DNA from 2 places in the Paraliobacillus sp. X-1268 genome. Region 1 is predicted to be linked to the other one. Evidence: riboswitches for the same ligand, from Rfam matches in the RefSeq annotation. Region 1 holds a riboswitch; the other holds the start of a gene.
The links. Region 1 has a riboswitch for S-adenosylmethionine ahead of D2K62_RS16860 (phosphoadenylyl-sulfate reductase). Riboswitches for the same ligand answer to the same signal wherever they lie in the genome.

Region 1 (11,001 bases):
GCCATTTCTTTGTTAGCTAGTGCGCGGATAATTTCTTCTGCTTTTTGTTCCACAGAAACCTGTTGATCAAGTTGTACTGATTCAATTTCACTGATAATCCATTTATCTTCTCTCCATTTAGCATGATAAGTCATTTCGACATGACCGATTAATTCATTTTGTTGTTCTTGAATGATTGTATAATGATCCGCTGCAACCTCTTCCGTCTGAAAATCTTCCTCTTCTGCTAACCAAGTTGGGCTATCTTTTGCGATTAGATAGATTTGACCATCCCTTTCCTCTATATAAGACTCTGTCATCCAATCTGCCAAATCTTCTGACATAACTTCCTGAAAATGATTTCTGACATCATTTATCGATTCGAATTCTGAAAGTAGACCATCTTGATCAGAAGAATCTATTAACGTCACAAAAGCTTGTCGATAAGCTTGCATAACATTTAATGCTGTTTCATCAGTGAAATCCTCCATTTCTTGATCATCGTTTTGTTCGTCAGTAGGCGCTTGTTCCTCCTCATTGGATAAAGTTGAATCAGTCGTATTATTATTTTCATTACTTGAGAATATAGTTATTCCAAAATAGATAATGACTGCTATTGCTACAACAGCTACAATTCCAATAATTATTTTTTTCATGATAGGTACCCCTTTTTAATAAAGTGACTTTATGATTTCTATAGTAAGAGTTTAACCTTTTACTTAACGCGATAAACTTATGTGCAACATTAAAAAAGTCAGACAAGTAAATGTCCGACTTTTTTAATGTTAAGCTTGCTTATGGTTACGCTGATAAAGATAAATACCTATGCCTAATCCAAGAAATATTATGCTTATGAGCAGCCAGTTAAACATATTGGTTGAAGTATTAGGTAATATTGCCCCCATCTTTTTAACTTCTTTCTCATCTACGGATGAATTATCATTTACTAGTGGAACAGGAAACTCAGATTCGGTTTTATCAAATACGGTATTCTTTGTGTTTTCAGAACTAGTATTGCCTGGTGATTCAGCAGAACTACTATCTTTATCTTTATTATCGGTTGTAGGATCTGGTGTTTCGTTATCTATTGTCTTAGGTGGAACAGTATTTTCCTCTTCTTGTAGGTCATTATCGGCATCACTTTCTATAGCCTCAGCGACACCAGTTATCGTGTTATCCTCTTTTGTTAGCGTATAATATACCTCTTCACCACTCCAAAAATGAAATGTTACTTTTGTTTCACCATTATTTAATTCATTAAAAAAGTTTTCTGTAAATAAAATTTCATTGCTATCATAAGACGGTGAGAAAGTATAACCAAACTCTTTAAAAGTTGTCCAATTTTGAGGACCCGCAGGTGTGCCATCTTGATACACAGTTTCTACTGTTGCAAGTTGATCACCGTTAAATGAAGTCGGAATAGCAAAGTCGCTTATTGACCCAGTGCTGTCTTCAAGTACAGGTTTCTCATAACTAATTAGGTTGATCGACCAATCTGCACCCTGACTAAACTTTATGGTAAGTACTGCATTCGTTCCTAATTCGTCTGAAGCAGTGAGTTGTGTTAGCAAGCTTTCTTTTACTATTAAAATATCCCCATCTAGTTGATAATCCTGCCCAAGTGTAAGTTCTGTATTATTCAATTGAAGGGAGATGAAAGTATTCCCATTTAGATTTAATGGAAGTGGTTCGTCTTCAATTGTGTCTAGTCTATTTAAATAGATAAAGTCGTTTTCTGCTGTTGATGAGCGAGTCATCCAGCTAGCTTCCATCATATTAAAAAGTTGTTGATCAGCCCATTCAAGTGATGTTCTTCCTAAATGTTGTCCATTATCCCACAGCATATGCGTAAAGTCTTTTTCTTGCGCATAGTGCATCATATATTCAAAGTACTTTAACTTTTCCCCTTGTTGAATGACACCTGTGTGTGTATCAAAACCTAATAATCCAAATTCGCCAATGATGACTGGTATACCATTAGCAGTAAAAGTGTTATGCACGCGATCAAATGTGTTTATAATATCATTTTTTGTATCGTCATCAAATCTTGTATATCCAGCGATATTTACACTGAAAGGCCAAAATCCATAATAGTGAACAGTAGAAATTAAATAAGGATCATCCAATGCAACAATTGACTGATACAAGCCATCCAATTTTTCTTGTTCTGAACCTGTATCTAAAGTAGGTAATACGAGTGGACGGATACTATTATTTCCACCTGATCCTCTTACAATAGTATAAAAGGATGTGTTTAATTCATTTAAATAATTTTGACTCTCTGTTGCTGATGCAGTGAAACGTGGTTCATTAATGCTTTCGAACATAAGGTCAGTAGAATAATCTTTAAAATGGTTGGAAAGTTGTGTCCAAATTGCATTATAACGCGCTAAAGAAGCATCATGATTTTGGCTCATACCGGATTCTAACCAAATCCATGAGTCATGATGAATATTTATCATGACTTTCATATCAGCGTCTAGCGACCAATTAACTGTATTTGTTACACGCTCTAAAAACGCAGGATCAATCTGATAATCAGGCCCAACTCCCATACGTTGATCAAAGGTTATAGGAATTCGAATACTTTTGTACCCTTCTGCAGCAAGCGTATCAATTAATTCCTTTGTCACAGGTGGATTTCCCCACGCGGTTTCATCTAGACCAACAGCATCAAATGAGTTTCCTAAGTTCCAACCAGGTTGCATTTCTTTCACGTAAGATTGAATATCGACTTCTTCCCCCTCAGCTGCAAAACTAAATGAGGGACCAAGGAAAATAAAGAAAAGAACTGCCACAAATAATACTTTTGCGTAATTTTTCAAAATAAATCCTCCTTTTACTAAATAGAATAGATATACTTTAGTTGGAACGACAGACTTGTTGCACCTCCTTCATTTTAAGTGATTTATGATTGAAAACGCTTTCAAATTAAAGTTACCACACGAATTGTAAAGTAAATACCATAAAATAAAGAGATAAATACCTGTAAAAATTCTAGCTTTTATCCTAAGAAATTAGATTTAAAGTATTGTGGACAGAATGAATAATAAAAAACCATGGTCACTAGTAATTTTGTGATTTATCTACTACAAGATACTTGAAATCTCTTTTTTTCAGTTGTTCAACTGGATTTTTAATAGAAACGATATATGAAGAAATACGATAACGTCCTTTTTACGAATCGAAATTACTTTGCTATGCTAAGTGAAATTAGGCAAGCCACAATATATCAGAGAAAGGAATGAATGAAGAGTGAGCGAAAAAGTAAGTGAGTATATGTTATTAGATTCTAAAACTGATTATATTATTAAAAAAATTTTTGCAGGGAAACAGCCAGAAAATAAGATTATTTTAGTAGCCTTTCTACAAACTATTTTAGAAGAAAAAATAACAGCTATTATTAATATAAATGTAACCGAAGATAAACTTTCAAAAATAACTATGAAAGTTAAGACAGAATTAGATGAATACATAGATGTTGAGTTACAGGTTCGCAATGTCGATCATTATCGTAATCGTTCTATATACTATAAATCCTCTTTATACAGTGAGAAAGTTGCTGAAGCAGAGACTTATTACAAATTAAAGAAGTGCGTCTTTATTAACATACTGAACTTTAATTTGTTACAGGAAACCGAAGATTATCATAGTGTTTTTAAAGAAAGGAAATCAATAAGGGACATAGAGGTTCATTATTTAGAATTACAAAAATTAAACGTACAAGAACCGTTAACGCCATTAGCTGAATGGTTGTTTTTCATTCGTAATCTGGAGGTGGAAGATACATTATATAAAATCAAACAACGAAACAAGACAATCAAAATGGCAGATGCTATGTTACATAGCGATATAGTTACTGATTTTTATCGTATTTCTCCTGAACAATATGAGATCAATAGCGTTAAAAAGACGATGAAAGAGGAGATTGCTATAAAAATGATCTTTGAAGGAATGGATTCTCCACTTATTACAAAAATAACAGGATTCGATGAGAAAGAAATTAGGTTAATAAAAGAAAATTGATCACAAACAACCCCACTTGATCATATAATGCAAAAGATGATCGCAAACAATCTGTAATTGCTCATGAACCTCAAAATGTAATCATACATCAGAAAAAGTGAACGAAAATCCTCAAAAAAGTGTTCATACGTGTATAATAAACCTAACATCAATTTAAAAAGGGTGAAAGCGTATGAATGAAGCAGAAAAATCAAAAATGTTAGTTGGTAAAGAAGCAGCAAAATATGTTAACGATGATATGAAGGTTGGATTAGGTTCTGGATCTACTGCGTATTGGATGGTTAAAGCGTTAGGTGAACGTGTTCAAGAAGGTCTTAGTATTGTAGGGGTTCCTACTTCAGCACAGACAGAGAAGTGGGCGCAAGAATTCGGTGTTCCAACTACTAATCTATCAGAAGTTAGTGCATTAGATATTACAATAGATGGTGCAGATGAAGTAGATCAAAATCTTCAGCTAATCAAGGGTGGAGGTGGAGCGCTATTACGTGAGAAAATGGTCGCCATCGCTGCAAAAAAACTCCTTATTATTGTTGATCAATCTAAAGTAGTTGACCATTTAGGGAGTTATCCATTACCACTTGAAGTTACTCCATTTGGATGGGAGCTCACTGCAAAGCGAATAGCTGCATTAGGTCAGGAACCAATTATTAGACTTAATGGAAAAGAATATTACCTGACAGATAACGGCAACTATATCCTAGATTGTAAATTCGGAAAAATTACACAACCAGAAAAGTTACACGAACAATTAATACAAATAGTAGGAGTTGTAGAAACAGGATTATTTATCAATATGACAGATACAGTTATTGTGGGTAATCAGGGAGAAATTAGCGTCCTTGAAAAGAAATAAATGTACATTATTTTCTACGCGCTTGTCTTTAGGAAAATAACGAATTGAATTGTCAGAATTAATGTGAAAGTCCACTTTTATCTATTGACTTTTTATCTGAGTAGTAATATGATTTGTACAATGATAAAACTAATTATATAAAGCGTTTCTTATCAAGAGAGGTGGAGGGACTGGCCCTTTGATACTTCGGCAACGGGTCTATTTTAGATACTGTGCTACATCCAGCAAGTGGCATACACTTGAAAGATAAGAAGATGGGTGAATGATAGATGTACGGACCTCTCTTCTGAAATTAAGAAGAGAGGTTTTAATATGAAGGGAGGAGAATATAATGAATAATCAACTATTATATGAAAATTTCTCTGTCGACCCGTTTATAGATTTTAATCCTACTGATAATACTAAAGGTGCTGCTAGAATAGTAGAGTGGGCGTATGAAACATATGGTGAATCCATCGTATATGCTTGTAGCTTTGGTGCAGAAGGAATGGTGCTAATTGACTTAATTGCTAAAGTGAAAGAGGATGCGGAAATTGTATTTCTCGACACAGATCTTCACTTTCAAGAAACCTATGATTTAATAGATGAAGTTAAAAGACGTTATCCAAAACTTAAAATTAATATGAAAAAACCGGATTTAACAGTAGATGAACAAGCAGAAAAACATGGTTCTGCATTATGGAAGAGACAGCCTGATCAATGTTGTTTTATTCGAAAAATCAAACCACTAGAAGAAGCACTTAGCGGTGCAACAGCGTGGCTTTCTGGTTTAAGAAGAGAGCAATCAGTAAGTAGGAGTAATACCAACTTTGTAAATAAAGATGACCGTTTTAAATCAATTAAGGTGTGCCCATTAATTTATTGGACTTGGGATGATGTTTGGGCGTACATTGAAGAAAATGATTTGGCTTACAATAATTTACACGATCAAGGTTATCCAAGTATTGGGTGTATACCATGTACGTCAGCAGTTGGTGCCGATGGAGATAGTCGTGCTGGAAGATGGCAAGGTTCAAATAAAACGGAATGTGGTCTACATGTAGCAAAAGAATAAAGCAAGTATTAATCCAGTCAGAGGATCAATTAAGGTGAGATTCTATTTTTTAATTTTTAATTCCGACTAAACTAATTTGAATACAAAGGTTATGGCCGAGATCTTAGCGAATAGCCCTTTTTAAAAAGGTGTTGTTTGGGAGGAAGTGCATGATAGGTTAGACGCAACTTATCATCACTTCCTCCCCTCTATAAAAGAGACATATGAAGAACTGTAGAAGTACTTAGATAATAAAAGGAAACTAGATCATTAGTTGACTTCTTTTATAAATAGAATCGTATACATTAGTGGGGTGATATTTTTGAAATTTCAAACGACAAACAGTATTTTCAATCAAGAACAAGTAGAGCTACTAAATCGCCTTGTACCATCGTTATCAGAACAACAAAAATATTGGTTAAGCGGTTATTTAGCAGTTTCGCAGTCAGATTCATTAGCACAACAACCTGAAGCGGAAGTAGTCTCTGTTAAAAAAGAACCAGTAGAGGTAACCGTGCTTTATGGAACAGATACTGGTAATTCCCAGGGATTAGCTGAAAATATGGGTAAACAGCTAGAACAAGATGATTTTGTTGTTACGGTTTCTTCACTAGAAGATTTTAAACCGAAGAATCTAAAAAAACTTAAAAATTTATTGATTGTGACGAGTACCGATGGAGAAGGAGATCCCCCAGATAATGCTATCTCTTTTTATGATTTTCTACATGGTCCAAAGGCTCCTAAACTAGAAGATCTACGTTTTTCCGTTCTCTCATTAGGTGATAGCTCTTATGAATTCTTTTGTCAAACTGGAATAGACTTTGATAAACGTTTAGAAGAATTAGGTGGAGAGCGTTTATATCAGCGTGTCGATTGTGATTTAGACTTTGAACAACCAGCTGAGGAATGGTTTTCAGGCGTATTAGCTATTTTGAAAGAGTCCCAGGGCGGAGAACAACAAGCAAGTGAAACTGTAACACCTCAAACAGATACAGCAACTGATGGTCACACATATTCGAAGAAAAATCCATTTACAACAGAAATATTAACTAACCTTAACCTTAATGGACGTGGATCAAATAAAGAAACACATCACCTCGAATTAGATTTAGAAGGATCTAATTTACAATATGAGCCCGGTGATAGTCTAGGTATTTATCCTGAAAATGACCCAGTATTGGTAGATCAATTGATTGAGAAAATGCAGTGGGACCCTAATGAACTTGTGTCTATCGATAATGTGGATCACGAGGATCGCCCATTAAGAGATACGTTAATCTCAACTCTCGAGATCACAATTTTAACGAAACCACTGTTGGAGAAAATTGCTGCATTCACGGGTAGTGAAGCATTAACTAAACTTGCCCAGTCGGATAATAGAGAAGAGATTAATGATTACCTTGAAGGAAGAGATCTGATTGATGTAGTAGAAGATTTTGGTCCATGGCAGGTTTCGGCAGTCGACTTTATTAAGTTGCTACGCAAGATACCAGCACGTCTTTATTCGATTGCAAGCAGTTTAAAGGCAAATCCTGATGAGGTTCATCTAACTCTTGGTACTGTTCGCTATCATGCCCATGGTCGTGATCGGGTTGGTGTTTGTTCAGGGCAATGTGCTGACAGATTAGAAATTGGTGATAGTTTACCAGTTTTTGTTCAACGCAATGATAGATTTAGATTGCCTGAGGAAAATGATAAACCGATTATTATGATTGGAGCAGGTACTGGTGTTGCACCATATCGAGCTTTTCTTCAAGAACGCGAAGAGATTGAAGCTGATGGTAAGGCGTGGCTGTTTTTTGGGGATCAACATTTCGTTTCGGATTTCCTTTATCAAATTGAATGGCAAAAGTGGCTTAAAGATGGTGTTCTATCAAGAATGGATGTAGCCTTTTCACGTGATACAGATGAAAAGGTCTATGTACAGGATAGAATGCTTGAACAAAGTAAAGAACTTTACCAATGGATACAGGATGGCGCACATGTGTATGTTTGTGGGGATGAGAAGCATATGGCAAAAGATGTTCAGGCTACATTGTTAGCTATTTTTGAAAAGGAAGGCAACATGAATACTGAACAAGCAGAGCTGTTTCTAACTACAATGCGCAAAGAAAAACGTTATCAACGTGACGTATATTAATTTTTCAGTAAGGGGGATAAATGATGACAACAAATAAAACAAGAGTGCAAGATCAACCTTTAGATGAAATGGAACAAATTAAAGAAGACAGTAATTTCCTTCGTGGAACGCTAGTAGAAAGTTTTGCAGATCGTCTTACTGCGAGTATTCCTGATGCTCAAACTAAATTATTAAAATTTCACGGTAGCTATCAACAAGATGATCGTGACGTTCGCCTAGAAAGAAAACAAAAAAAACTAGAACCAGCATACTCCTTTATGGTGCGGGTCCGTGCACCAGGGGGTGTCGCAACTTCGGAACAATGGTTGGCAATGGATGAGATTTCACAACAATACGGCAACGGTACGATGAAACTTACGACACGTCAAGCTTTTCAAATCCACGGTATATTAAAGTGGAATATGAAAAAAAGCATGCAAGCGATGGACGCCGTATTAATGGATTCACTTGCAGCTTGCGGTGATGTGAACAGAAATGTAATGTGTACAGCTAATCCATATCAATCAGATATTCATGCAGAAGTATACGAATGGTCAAAAAATTTAAGTGATTATCTTTCACCAAGAACAAAAGCTTATCATGAGATTTGGCTTGATGGAGAGAAACAAATTGATAGTCGTGAAACAGATGAAGAACCGATGTATGGTAAACACTATTTACCTAGAAAATTCAAAATAGGTATTGCTGTACCGCCATCAAATGATGTTGATGTTTATTCCCAAGATCTCGGTTTCATCGCAATTATAGAAGATGATAAACTGCAAGGCTTTAATGTGTCTGTTGGTGGTGGTATGGGTATGACTCATGGCGATACTGCTACATACCCACAATTAGGACGCGTAATTGGTTTTATTCCAGTTGATAAAATAGTAGATGTTGCTGAAAAAGTGATTACGATTCAACGCGATTTTGGAAATCGTTCTAATCGTAAGAATGCTAGATTTAAATATACGATTGATCACTATGGACTTGATTGGTTTAAACAAGAGTTAGCAGAAAGACTTGGTTATGAACTTGACGAGGCGCGTTCTTTTAGCTTCGATCATAATGGCGATCGTTACGGTTGGTTAAAAGGCGATGGTAAATGGCATTTAACATTATTTATTCAAAATGGACGAATTGCTGATACAGAAGATTATAAATTGATGACAGGTTTGCGTGAAATTGCTAAGGTTCACAAAGGTGATTTCCGTTTAACAGCGAACCAAAACGTGATTATTGGTTCTGTAACTGCAAAAGACAAACCTAAAATAAACAAATTGGTTAAAGAATATGGTTTAACAGATGGCAAACAAAATTCTGCCTTACGAAGAAATTCAATGGCATGTACATCGTTTCCTACATGTGGTTTAGCTATGGCTGAAGCTGAAAGATACCTCCCATCTCTAATTGATCAACTCGAATTAGTCATTAATGAAGTTGGGTTAAGAGAAGAAGAAATTATTATCCGAATGACAGGTTGTCCAAATGGTTGTGCACGTTCTGCTTTAGGGGAAATTGGTTTTATCGGTAAAGGACCTGGAAAATATAATATGTATCTAGGAGCAAGCTTTACTGGTGATCGTCTAAGTAAGATGTATAAAGAAAATATTGGAGAAGAAGAAATTTTAAATACGTTAAAACCAATGCTTCAATCCTATGCAAAAGATCGTAATGAAAAAGAGCACTTCGGTGACTTTGTTATTCGTCAAGGCTATATTGCAGCAGTGGAATCAGGCTTAGATTTCCACGCGTAATAATTGATTCACTCAAAACATATTGGAGGTTATTTTAGATGTCAATTGAAGCACATGGTGGAACATTAATTAATAGACAATTAACGGGAACAAAAAGAGAAAAAGCAGTGACTAATGCAGAAACGTTAAAAGATTTAACAATAAACGCGTGGGCTATTTCTGATTTAGAACTAATTGGAATAGGTGGTTTCAGCCCACTTACAGGCTTTTTAGGACAAAAAGACTATGAACGAGTTGTTAAAGAGACTCGTCTTGCCGATGGCAGTGTTTGGAGTATTCCGATTACTTTAGCAGTTACAAAAGCACAAGCAGAAACATATTCTATTGGGGAAGAAATAGCTTTAAAGGGTGAAGATGGGATTATCTACGGAATCCTGCAATTAGAGGAAAAATATAGCTATGATAAAAAGCTTGAAGCAAAGAATATTTATGGAACAACAGATGAAGCACATCCAGGTGTGCAGAAGTTGTACAAAAGAGGTGAGATTTATTTAGGTGGCCCTATCACCTTGTTAAATCGTCCCGATCATAGTGAGTTTGAGGCATTTCATATGGATCCTAAAGAAACACGCGCACTATTTACAGAACTTGGTTGGAAGACAATTGTTGGTTTTCAGACGCGTAATCCTGTCCATCGTGCACATGAATATATTCAAAAGAGTGCATTAGAAGTAGTTGACGGTTTGTTATTAAATCCACTTGTTGGTGAAACAAAATCAGATGATATTTCTGCAGCTGTTCGTATGGAAAGTTACCAAGTAATTCTGGAAAAGTATTATCCAAAAGATAGAACGCGTTTAGTTATTTATCCTGCAGCAATGCGGTATGCTGGACCAAAAGAAGCTATTTTACATGCGATCGTTCGTAAAAATTACGGCTGTACGCACTTTATTGTCGGACGCGATCATGCTGGTGTAGGTGATTATTATGGAACCTATGAAGCACAAGATTTTATTCGTCAATTTGAGGATGAATTAGGAATTCAAATCTTTGCATTTGAGCATGCCTTTTTCTGCCAAGCGTGTGAAAACATGGCTACTGCTAAAACGTGTCCACATGATAAGGAAAATCATGTTCATCTAAGTGGAACAAAAGTAAGAGAAATGTTACGTAATGGGGAGAAACCACCAAAACAATTTTCACGTCCAGAAGTTGCGGAAGTACTTATTAAAGGTATGCAAACAAACTGACTTTCGATATAGGGGGCTACAATCATGCACGAATCAACCAATAT
Region 2 (11,001 bases), on a different contig from region 1:
ACCCAAGATACCCCAGCTTGCTCCAACTCTTTTAAAACTTGAATGTAAAGTGGTATGAATGTTTCTAGCAACTTTTCAAAATGTACATCATCTTGGATTTTTGCTAATTTCAAATACGTAATTGGGCCTAATAACACGGGTTTTCCATCAATACCAAATTCTTCTTTTGCCTCTTGATAGAAAGAAAGTGGATGATTTTCTGTCACACTTGGTTGGATATTTTCTAACTCTGGTACGATGTAATGATAATTCGTGTTAAACCACTTTGTCATTTCCGATGCAACTGCGTTTTTTGTTCCGCGTGCAACGGCAAAATAAGTGTCTAAGCCTACCTTGCCACCTTTATAATCAAAACGTTCTGGTATGACACCAAACATAACAGAAGTATCTAATACATGATCATATAAAGAAAAGTCACCAACTGGAATAAGATCAATGCCTTTCTCTTGTTGCTTTTTAAGGTTATTTAGTCTTATCACTTTCGTTATTAAAAGTAATTCTGTTTCTTGAATTTTCCCTTCCCAAAATTGCTCGAGTGCTTGTTTCCATTCTCTTTTTTCACCGATTCGTGGATAACCTAGATTGGAACTAATTATTTTTGTCATGTATAAACCTCCATTAAAATAGTCTTATAAAATTATTTCTTGCGCATTTTCAACCTTTTGTTTGATATAACTGGAAAGTTTAACTGTGATGTCATAGCGCATAAATGGTGTTACTAAATAGATGCCATTAAAATGTTCAAAAGCAACATCGATTAATTCTTTTGCTACTGACATACCTTCTTGTTCTGCCAGTATTCTATTATCACCTGTCGCCTTCATTCGTTGACGGACGTCATCTGTTAGTTTCATACCTGGTACTTCATGATGTAGGAATTCTGCATTTCGTGAGGATGTGAGTGGCATAATACCAATATAGATTGGTTGTTTAATATGTTTAGTTGCTTGTTTTAGCGACTCAATTTGTTCGGGTTGATAAATTGGTTGGGTCAAAAAATAATCTGCTCCACAATCAATTTTTTTCTCTAGCCTACGTACTGCTTTATCAAGGTGATGAACATTGGGGTTAAAAGCTGCTGCGATACGAAAGGATGTTTTTTCTTTTAATGACTTACCTGAAAATGAGATACCTTCATTACATTGTTTGATTAGCTTAATCAATTCAAAAGATGTAGCGTCAAATACCGACGATGCACCTGGAAAACCGCCTATCTTAGTAGGATCACCAGTAATAGCTAAAATTTCATGGATACCAAGTGTGTGTAATCCCATTAAATGAGACTGTAGTCCGATTAAATTACGGTCACGACAAGTTAAGTGAAGAAGAGGCGTGATGGCTATTCTTTGTTGTTTCATTAGTGTGGCCATTGCTAGATTGCTAATTCGTGGTGTGGCTAAAGAATTATCAGCAAGTGTAATGGCGTCAACACCAATGTCTTTTAATGCTTGCACACCTTTTAGATATTCTTTCGTTTGTAAATTCCTTGGTGGATCTAATTCAACAATAATAGAATGTCTCTGTGTCACAATTTGAGCTAGATCTAACTTTTTTCGAGCAGCAGGCTCCTGTACTTCTATTATTGGAGGGTGCTTAACGTCCGTCTTTTCCAATAAGGGAGTGAAACCTTCGACACCTTTTTTAAGGGCTACAATATGTTCAGGAGTGGTACCACAACAACCACCAAATAACCGCACACCTTGATTACGAAATTCTCTAGCACATTGTTCAAAATAGTCTGGGTTATTGTTATAGATTAACTTTCCATCACTGTATGCTGGTAAACTCGCATTAGGATAAGCGGAAAGGTAAGCTGTCTTCGGTAAGGCCACTGTTTTTAAAGATTCAATCATGTAGTGTGGACCTAATCGGCAATTGACGCCAACGATATCTGCACCAGCATCGTCCAATTGTGTTAATGCATCATTTAAAGGTGTACCATTCTCTAATAATCCAATTTCATGCATCGAAATATTTGTAATAATCGGTAGATTAGTTGCTTCTCTAGCAATTGCTAACACGGTTGTTAATTCTTCTAGGCTATAATACGTTTCTAAAAGGAGCCCGTCTACACCTTCTAATAAGAGACAATAAAGTTGTTCGCGAAAAATTCGCTTGATTTCCTCTATAGTGCCAAGATTTTTTTGACTTCCACGAATACCACCGATTGTTCCAACAACAAATGTATCCTTATTTGCTGCTCGTTTAGCTATTTTTACTGCTTGCGTGTTGATTTCTTTTACCTTATCCTCCAAGCCATAACGTGCCAATTTAATATAATTTGCACTGTACGTATTTGTTTGAATAACATTAGCCCCTGCTTCTACATACGCCCTATGTGTATGGAAAATTTCTTCAGGATGGGTTACATTTAATTCTTCAAAACAACGATCAACACCATGTGAGTAAAGCAAGGTACCCATAGCACCATCAGCAATTAGAATCTTTTCCTTCAGTGTGGTTAATAAATCCAATCGATCAAACCCCCTTGTTTTTACTTTATCCAGTTGCAACTAACTAGATTGAATTTTTACTTTATACGCAACAAAAAACCCCCCTTCCATTAAGAAGAGGGGCAGTATTATAGTGGTTTATATAACGACAGCCTAACTCTTCTCATCTTTCAAACATACGTTTGACGGAATTGGCACAGTACTTTTATATAAAAGTAAGCTGCCGAGGTATCATAGGGCCGTTCCCTCCACCTCTCTTGATAAGAAGACTAACTATTTAGTTTTATGTTCCCTGTTATAGTAAGTTACATTCTAAATAATGTCAACTACTATAATGTAAAAATTCAAATAATTTATTAACTAACTAATATTGTTTATTTTTTTAAAATTATAGAATTTGGAAAGGAAAGCCACTTCAAGAATACTTACTTTTAATTTCCTTCTAGTATTTCCATTGTTTTATCTAATATTTCTTCATCTTTTAAGCGGAACTTGAATTCAACTCGGCGTGAAGCATCTGGACTGTAGTCACCATTTTCATCGGTGCGACCGTCTGAGAATGATTTACCATTTACCGTTAATTTTTCCTGCAAGTGATCTTGAATGTTTTTATATGGGAATTCATCTCCTAGTATATATTCTGCTACACTATATGCTCTTTCTTGTGATAGCTGTAGATTATATAAATAGCCATCTGTTCGATCTGCATGACCTTCAATAATAATTTCTGAGATATATTCTTCATAGCCACTTGCTAATAAGACGTCTAAATATTTTGGAACAAACTCATCTAAAAATTGAAAGGAGTCATCCTTTAATTCTGCACCATCATACTCAAATAAAATTTCTGTGTCAAAGATAATTGCGCCTGTTTTCTCATCTACCTCGATGCCTAAAGTAGAATCTTGAAATTCTGCATTTAAGTCCTTTACAAGATCTGAGCGTACTCCCATAATTTGATCAATTGTTTCTTTCATTTCTTCAATTTGAATGGACTTAATAACCATCATTGAAATAAAGATTAATACAAAACACAGTAAGATCGATGTTAATAAATCAGTGAAAGATGGCCAAAAATGATTCTCTTCCTGCTCGTCCTTAAACAACCGTTGATATTTATTAATCATGTTGATTTAGACCACCCGTACGCCTTGTATTAAGGCTTGTTGTTTCCTGGCTGAAGGTCTGTAAATGCTGGTTTAATTTATCAATTTGTTGGAGAAGTTCCGTAAATGTTTGTTGTGTATAACGATTATTACTTTGTTGAATGTCTTCGTTAATCGTCCGAATTTCCTTAAATTCTCTTTTTAGATCCTGATTTGTTCCCTGTGCATATTCACTAATATTTCGAGCAACCTTATCTAACTTTTCACCAAGTGTTCCTTCTAAAGTAGTCACATAGTTAGCAAGCGTATCTTTTAATACACCAACATTTGCTTCGAGTTGATTTTCTCTTTGAATGAATGTGCTATTCATTTGTGAAATAGTGGTATTTATATCTGTAATAAGCTGCTTGTTCTTCATTCCAATTTGTTCATAGGTGTTTGTGGCTTCACGTACGTGCTTTTCAAATGAAACAGAATCTGCATTGTGTGCTTTGAGATGATTATTAAAATCTCGATTAAATTGTTTTAATTCATCAAAGCGATCAGATAGAAGGTGTTTATATTCTGTTTGTGCTTGGTTAATGGTTTCTAGTACATCTGGTAATTGAACTAGTGATCCTTCTAAGCTATTAAAACCGTTAGAGAGTTCGCTTAAGTATGTTGTAATTCCGGCTAGTTTCGCTCCTAGGTCTTTGCCGAATATTTGTTTAAATTCTTTATTTTGTTCTTCCATATGACGCACTAAACGCTGACTTTCTTTACTTATTGTTTGTTGGCCATCTAAGATAGAAGAGGTGAATGTTTTTAAATCAACCACGGTATCTTCAAAATGAGTTAAGGTATCTATTTGTGTTGTCGAGACTTCTTCGATTTTTTGATACGTATGTTCAAATGTACTTGCCATTTGTTCATTTCTTTGATCAATTTTCTTAAAATAAGAGAAGAGTTGATCGAAATTTTTGTTTAGTTTTTTAGATGCATCATCAAAGCCGTTTGTTACCTTATTCATACTAGTAAATAGAAGTTGAAAGTCATGTAGATTAGTAGATAATCCTTCATTAAATGTAGCTAAATCTTTTGCGGCTTGTTGTAAGCCAGAAGTATAGTCTTTAAAACCATCAAAAGAACTTTCAATACTTTGTAAGGATTTTTGGTTTGTCTTTTGAAGCATGAGAATGGAGTTATTAATACTTTCCGAAACTTCAATTAGTTTACTTATTCCGTTCTGTTCGTTTTCAGTTAAATTTGTTTCAACTTTTAACATAATATCAGTTAGGAGAAATTCTGTATTCAGCGCTTTGATCATTACCGTCATAATTAATGAAAGCCCCATACCGGCAATACTTGTGTAAAATGCTACATCAATTCCTGATAAAACACTTGCGACATCTTCAACAAGCTGATTTCCACCTGAATTAATATTTCCTAATGACATGGTTAAGCCAATAAATGTTCCTAATATCCCGATTAAAATAAAAATAGATACGGTCATTTGAATCATTTTAATGAGACTGACAATAGGTATACCATAGACACGCCAACTAGAAAATTTCTCTTGAACGAATGTTTCTATTTTGACAGGTTCGGTTTGCTGTTTAAGGTCAAACTGTTCCTTGAAGGTACGCAAAGGGTTAATGTCCATGCGGTTTGTTTCTTGTAAGTAAGAACGTATTTTCTTTAGTTTACTGAACAAGGAAACATGAACAAAGAAGGTAACAATAAACGTAACAAATAAAATGATGAAGATTAGCTCAATCATTTGATTTGAAAGAATAGCTTGTGCTTTTTGCTCACTTGTAAAAAGTTGTAGAATTGCTTCTATCATTCGATTTCCTCCTAGATGGACAACATTAATGTCTCTATTCCATAAGTATTCAAAGCATGTCCAAATCATGAACTTTTCTTAGTAAATTAATAGTAAATACATAAATTTGCTGGTTTTCCACATTCTAAAAAGATTCTATTTTTAGAAAGGTGTGCAAAGCATATCGATACGAGTTGGATGTCCATTATCCCTTTTTTGATTGTGATTCCTGTTGCCATGTTTACACGACAAGTACTTCCAGGTTTAGTGTTGGGACTACTTGTTGGATCCTACATCATTTCACCCTCACTTATTGGTGGCATGCAAGAGATGCTAACCTATGTGATACAAGCACTTATTGATGAAAGTAATATTAAAATTATTGTCTTCCTTTATGTTTTTTCTGGACTTATTGGGATGATCAAAATGACAGGTGGAATCAAAGGATTTGTTGAGAAATCGGCAGAAATAATTACCTCCAAAAAGCAAGCCTTATTTCTTACTTATGTCTCTACAATTGGAACATTTAGCGCACCGACCTTTCGTTTTGTAACGATAGCGCCAATTATGAAGGCGATATTAAAAAAGGTGAAAATGTCAACGAAAGAGCTAGGATTTGTAATTGAAACAACAGCAACACCTGTTATCGTCTTGATTCCAGTTGCAACTGCATTTGTTGGTTATATGGTATCTGTCATTCAAATTTCTACGGAAACCATGGGGACTACTATTGATCCTTATACACTTTTTATTCAGAGTATTCCATTTAACTTTTTTGCTATTGTAATTATTTTACTCGGCATCTATTTGAGTTTTTTTCATCATTCACATACGGATGCACCACTGGAAATGGATGAGGGAAAAGAAGACGACTGGCATGACTGTCATCCAGCGGTGCATAAGGATTTACCAAGTAAGCCACTAAACTTACTCATTCCTGTTTTATTAGTAATTGTACTCACGTTATTTTTGACCTGGTGGGATGGACGTGGTGCCGGTCAGTCATTATTTGAGGCCTTTATTCGTGCTGATGTATTACAGGCAATGGTAGTTGCCTTATTAATTACGATTTTTGTCTCGATTATTTTATATGCGATTCAACGTTTTAAATTAAGTGACTTAGTTAACAGCTTTATTGTTGGTGGGAATGATCTTATGTCTGTAATTGTTCTATTGTCGATTGTCTGGGGATTGTCATCTGTGACGAGTGATTTAGGATTTTCAGAATTCGTTACAGCACATACGGATTGGATCCCTCAGATGTTTGTCACACCACTTATGTTTGTTTTTGGCGCTACTATTTCTTATTTTATTGGTTCCGCCTGGGGGACGTGGGGAATTTTAATGCCTTTAGGTGTATCGCTTGCTTTATCTGCAGATGTATCCTTGCCATTAATGATCGGAGCAGTTTTCGCAAGTGGTTCGTTTGGCGCGTTTGCATCGCCTCTTAGTGATGACACAAATACATTAGCAAATATTCTAGATATATCTACTATGGACTATGCACGATTCAAGCTGAAACCAGCATTGATCGCAGCTGCAATAACTACGATTCTATATACTGGTGTGACTTTTATTCTTTAAAAAGGAGGAGAAAGTCTAGTTTGATCACAAACCAAAAACGCAAGGGCCACTGAGTAGCTCTTGCGTTAATTTTAACTAATTGGCGTGATCCGCTCAATATGTGATGCGTATCATTTGTAATTGAGCTTAAAAGTATGGTGGGAGAGGGATTATTTGCTAACGTATCGCCAAACGACCAACATTGCTAATACCGTAATGAACAAGTATAAACTAGCAAAAGATAGGGCGGCAACAATAAAAATAGTCCAGTTTAATGTATATAATACGACAAACAATAGGATACTTGCTAAATTCCCGATCAATAAGGCGCAACCGGTCCATAGAAGAATCTCTTTCATGTAGAGAGTAAAGATGTCTTTCTGTTGCCAACCGATAGATAACAATTGTTTTATTTCTTGTTTACGAATTTTAAATAACGACATTAACGCTTCAATTAGTGTAATAAATGCTAGGATATATGCAGAGGCTACCAAGATAAGGTGCCAATGATTAACTTGAACGTTAATATATTGACCAAGAACGGTTGCATTTGTTTGCTTAACTGTTTCATTGATTGCAAGATAGACAAAAGTTGCTAACGTACTAACGATTGCTAGCTGGATAAATGTTGAGACAATATAGTTCCAATAATAGTATATGTTTCTACTAACTAATGATCTTCGCTTGGTAGACTGCTCTTTTTTTATCGAAATGTTTTTTGGCTTCGATGGTTGGAGCATTTTCGGTATTGCTTTCCGAACAAAGAACCAAACAAAGACGGTAGTCGTTATAACAGCTATAAGCTGATATAGGTATATGGCCGTGGTCAATCCGCCCAATTGCGATAACCCAATTAACAATGGGATAGCCAATATAGCTGCTCCAGCTAAAATATATAAAACTTCTCTGCTCCACAACGCTTGAATATGGTGATTAGTCCAGCCAAGTTGCGATAATAGCAGTGTGTCATTTTCTTTAGTAATCCGCCAGAAGGTAAAACGATTAAGAATGTAGGCACATCCAACGAAAACAAAAAGGACGGATAAGACAACGTTCGTAATACGCCATTCACTAACAATTGTTCCTGCTGCTCCAAGTGTTGTCCAAGATTCTTCCACAAGCCCAATCCCTTCTACGTCAACCTCTACTTGTTGCGGAGAAGCCCCTGCTACAATCGTAACATTTAGGTTCATAGTACGAAGCTCCTGGGCAATTGCTTCGATCTTTTCTGCCGCTTCGTCTGTATATTGATCGATACCAGCTACTTTTACGCGAATAGCATCAATAGCTTCCTCCCCTTTTACGGTAACTGCTGCTTCCATATTGGTAAGTCCTTTAGCAGAGGGAGTAACGAAACTTCCAGGTGTCATGGTTGGTTCTAATTCTATTGAATCTTTTTTATCCTCTCCGATATATCTAGCTGGTTCAAATTGATAAATACCCAACGGACTTGCGGCTAGTTGCGCATTTTTTTCTCCCATCACTACTGTGTCAACGGGATCTGGAATGAATGCAATGTCTTCAGGGGTTAATGCATCATCATTAAATACCTCCACCATCGTATTTCCATGCCTTATTAAATCCCGATAGATAGGAACCCCATTTTTAACGTCTAATATATTAACGGATAATTTCCCGTCGGTTAGCTGGTATGGCGTTTTGCTAGCTTGATAATATGTGCTAGCTGCACTCATACCTTGAGAAATAGAATATCCCAGATCAAAAAGTTCAGGATGATTTTCAATGGTATCTAATTCGCCATCTTCTGTAAGGTATATTCCTTGCTTATTTTGATCAAATGCATTGATCAGCGAGGATAAATTGAGATTGTAGTCTTTGTTTTCAATTGTATCTTGTGTGGACAAGATTTCTATCAGATTATTGTACTCTGGCGTGTCTTTTTGTTGAAAAAAACTAGTTGGTAAAGTTGGATCTTCCGTTTCACTAGCATCAACTAAACCTAATTGATCCCTGAATTGAAGAATATCATCAGGTGATAAACCAAGCTTAGCTACAGATAAGTTTGTTGATAAAGAAGTAGCTGCATCTACCACTTCAATGATAGGAAGAAGTGTTGCATTTGGATAATCGGCAGTATACCACGATCCAGTACCGTTTAAGCTAGAGTCAGGTGCAATGCTTGCGAAAGAAGTGTTAGTTAACTTCTCCTCTTCAGTCGGATCTATACCAACAACCAAATGATAGGTAATGGGTAGAGGAAAAGCAGGGACTTCGTCACAGTTATTTCGTAAATTATCATGATTGATAATGTTTTCATAAGTAAACATTTCTGTCTCATATTTTAACAAAGCACACATATAAGTGGGTTCAATAGGATAACTCGTAACCCCATCGGTAGTTGCGAATTCCAAAGTGTAACGCATGTAATCCGCATCAGGTGGATAGACGCCGAAAGTGGATTCAACCCCAGTAAAGTAGCCGAGTGAGGCTACTGGAGCCGCAATTTCAATATCTTCACGGTTCTTAATCGTTTCCCATGTAGCGATAGAAATGCCACCATTGCCAAAACCGATGTAGTTTTCTGGGACGATTCCTAGTTCTTTCTCCAATGGATCCGCTGAATCCATTGGACGAACAAGTAAATCATAGCTACCTCTAGCATAGAAAGTGATATCAGATTCCACTTGTTGATGTGCACCTTGAAGGGAATTCAAGGCAAGAGGAACGGTTATGAAAATGAGTAATAGTGCAAGAAAAAAGAGGAAATGTTTCCATTTATTACGATTTAGTTGAAGGAAAGCTAGACGGTGCATATGATTCACTCCTAATAGTTAATAGTGAAAATTATAAGCGCGTTTCTTGAGCTGATTTTACTATTTTAAGAAAGGGTGATCTAATGACTTAGATCACCCTTATTATTTAATTACTTAAACGTTTGTGTACTGTTGCAGATCCAGTTCCTACCGTTGCTCCTGAAGTTAGGTCATATACAGCTATTTTAGGGTAATAAAGTTTTGAAACACTGCTACTGCTGTATTCGTACTTATGTGTCATACTTGATGAATTAGTTCGAGAGTTAGCCGTTCTGTATCCAGTTCCGTCACCAGGGTTAAATGATACTTGCTTTGCGTAAGAACTGGAAGTCCAAGCAAATGTCCAATTTGCGTAAGCATCAGTCCCGTAAATTGTTTGGTTTGATGGACTAATACTCGCTGCTGCATCTACTCCTACTCCTCCTGCAAAACCTGCTATTAAAAAAAGAGTGAATGCGCTGGTAATTATTTTTTTAATCATAATATTCACCTCCTTTCATTTTTATTCTTTTTCCATAATTAGTTAAACTAGTTGACCATCACGAATAAATAGTTCTCTGGTACCGCGCTTGGCAACTTCTTGGTCATGTGTCACAAGAATGATGGTTATGCCTTTTATTCTGAGTTCCTCGATAATTTCCATCACATTGTTACGATTATCTGCATCTAAATTTCCAGTTGGTTCATCACATAATAAAATATCAGGTTGATGAAGCATAGCTCTAGCTATTGCAACCCGCTGCTTTTCACCACCAGAAAGTAAAGCAGGAAACGATTTTTCGCGATGACTAATTTGTAGTTCTTTTAATAATGCACGTGCTTTTATTTCAATAGTATCCTTTGAATCATAGGGCCATTGGGGTAACATGACATTTTCTAAGACGGTGAATTGATCAAATAACCGATAGTCTTGAAAAATATAACCGATTTTTGTTCTTCGGAATGTTTGTAATTCACTAGCTTTTAACTCGTGAATGGCTTGTCCATCAATATGAATTTCTCCACTAGTAAGCGGAAGCATTCCACCAATGACATTGAGCAATGTTGTTTTCCCAGAGCCAGATGGACCCAATATGGCTAGGCATTCCTTGTCTTCTATTGTTAAAGAAATGTTTTTTAATGCTTCCACTTTTTCTACTCCGTCAAATGTAATAGAAGTATTATGCAGTTTGATAGTCATATGAGTCATCCTTTGCTAATAAATTGAATTTATTTACTTAATTACTAATAATAGTAATATATTTAACAATTATTAGCAATATATATTTCTAATTAATTTAGATATTAAAGAATCAGAGATT

Region 2: linked by a shared signal. The riboswitch ahead of D2K62_RS07750 (bifunctional homocysteine S-methyltransferase/methylenetetrahydrofolate reductase) and the one ahead of D2K62_RS16860 (phosphoadenylyl-sulfate reductase) in region 1 are both predicted to bind S-adenosylmethionine.

Annotation. Positions count from the first base shown of each region.
Region 1 covers NZ_QJSK01000025.1:13,838-24,838, forward strand. The annotation lists gene D2K62_RS16840 (hypothetical protein) at 1-635, opposite strand, end outside; gene D2K62_RS16845 (cellulase family glycosylhydrolase) at 765-2,804, opposite strand; gene D2K62_RS16850 (Rpn family recombination-promoting nuclease/putative transposase) at 3,235-4,005, shown strand; gene rpiA (ribose-5-phosphate isomerase RpiA) at 4,178-4,858, shown strand; SAM riboswitch class I at 5,005-5,111, shown strand; gene D2K62_RS16860 (phosphoadenylyl-sulfate reductase) at 5,190-5,912, shown strand; gene D2K62_RS16865 (assimilatory sulfite reductase (NADPH) flavoprotein subunit) at 6,214-8,031, shown strand; gene cysI (assimilatory sulfite reductase (NADPH) hemoprotein subunit) at 8,055-9,767, shown strand; gene sat (sulfate adenylyltransferase) at 9,806-10,957, shown strand; gene cysC (adenylyl-sulfate kinase) at 10,982-11,001, shown strand, end outside.
Region 2 covers NZ_QJSK01000004.1:4,594-15,594, reverse strand. The annotation lists gene metE (5-methyltetrahydropteroyltriglutamate--homocysteine S-methyltransferase) at 1-605, opposite strand, end outside; gene D2K62_RS07750 (bifunctional homocysteine S-methyltransferase/methylenetetrahydrofolate reductase) at 630-2,474, opposite strand; SAM riboswitch class I at 2,614-2,720, opposite strand; gene D2K62_RS07745 (OmpA family protein) at 2,885-3,580, opposite strand; gene D2K62_RS07740 (MotA/TolQ/ExbB proton channel family protein) at 3,573-5,384, opposite strand; gene D2K62_RS07735 (Na+/H+ antiporter NhaC family protein) at 5,547-6,947, shown strand; gene D2K62_RS07730 (ABC transporter permease) at 7,097-9,700, opposite strand; gene D2K62_RS07725 (hypothetical protein) at 9,807-10,181, opposite strand; gene D2K62_RS07720 (ABC transporter ATP-binding protein) at 10,224-10,880, opposite strand.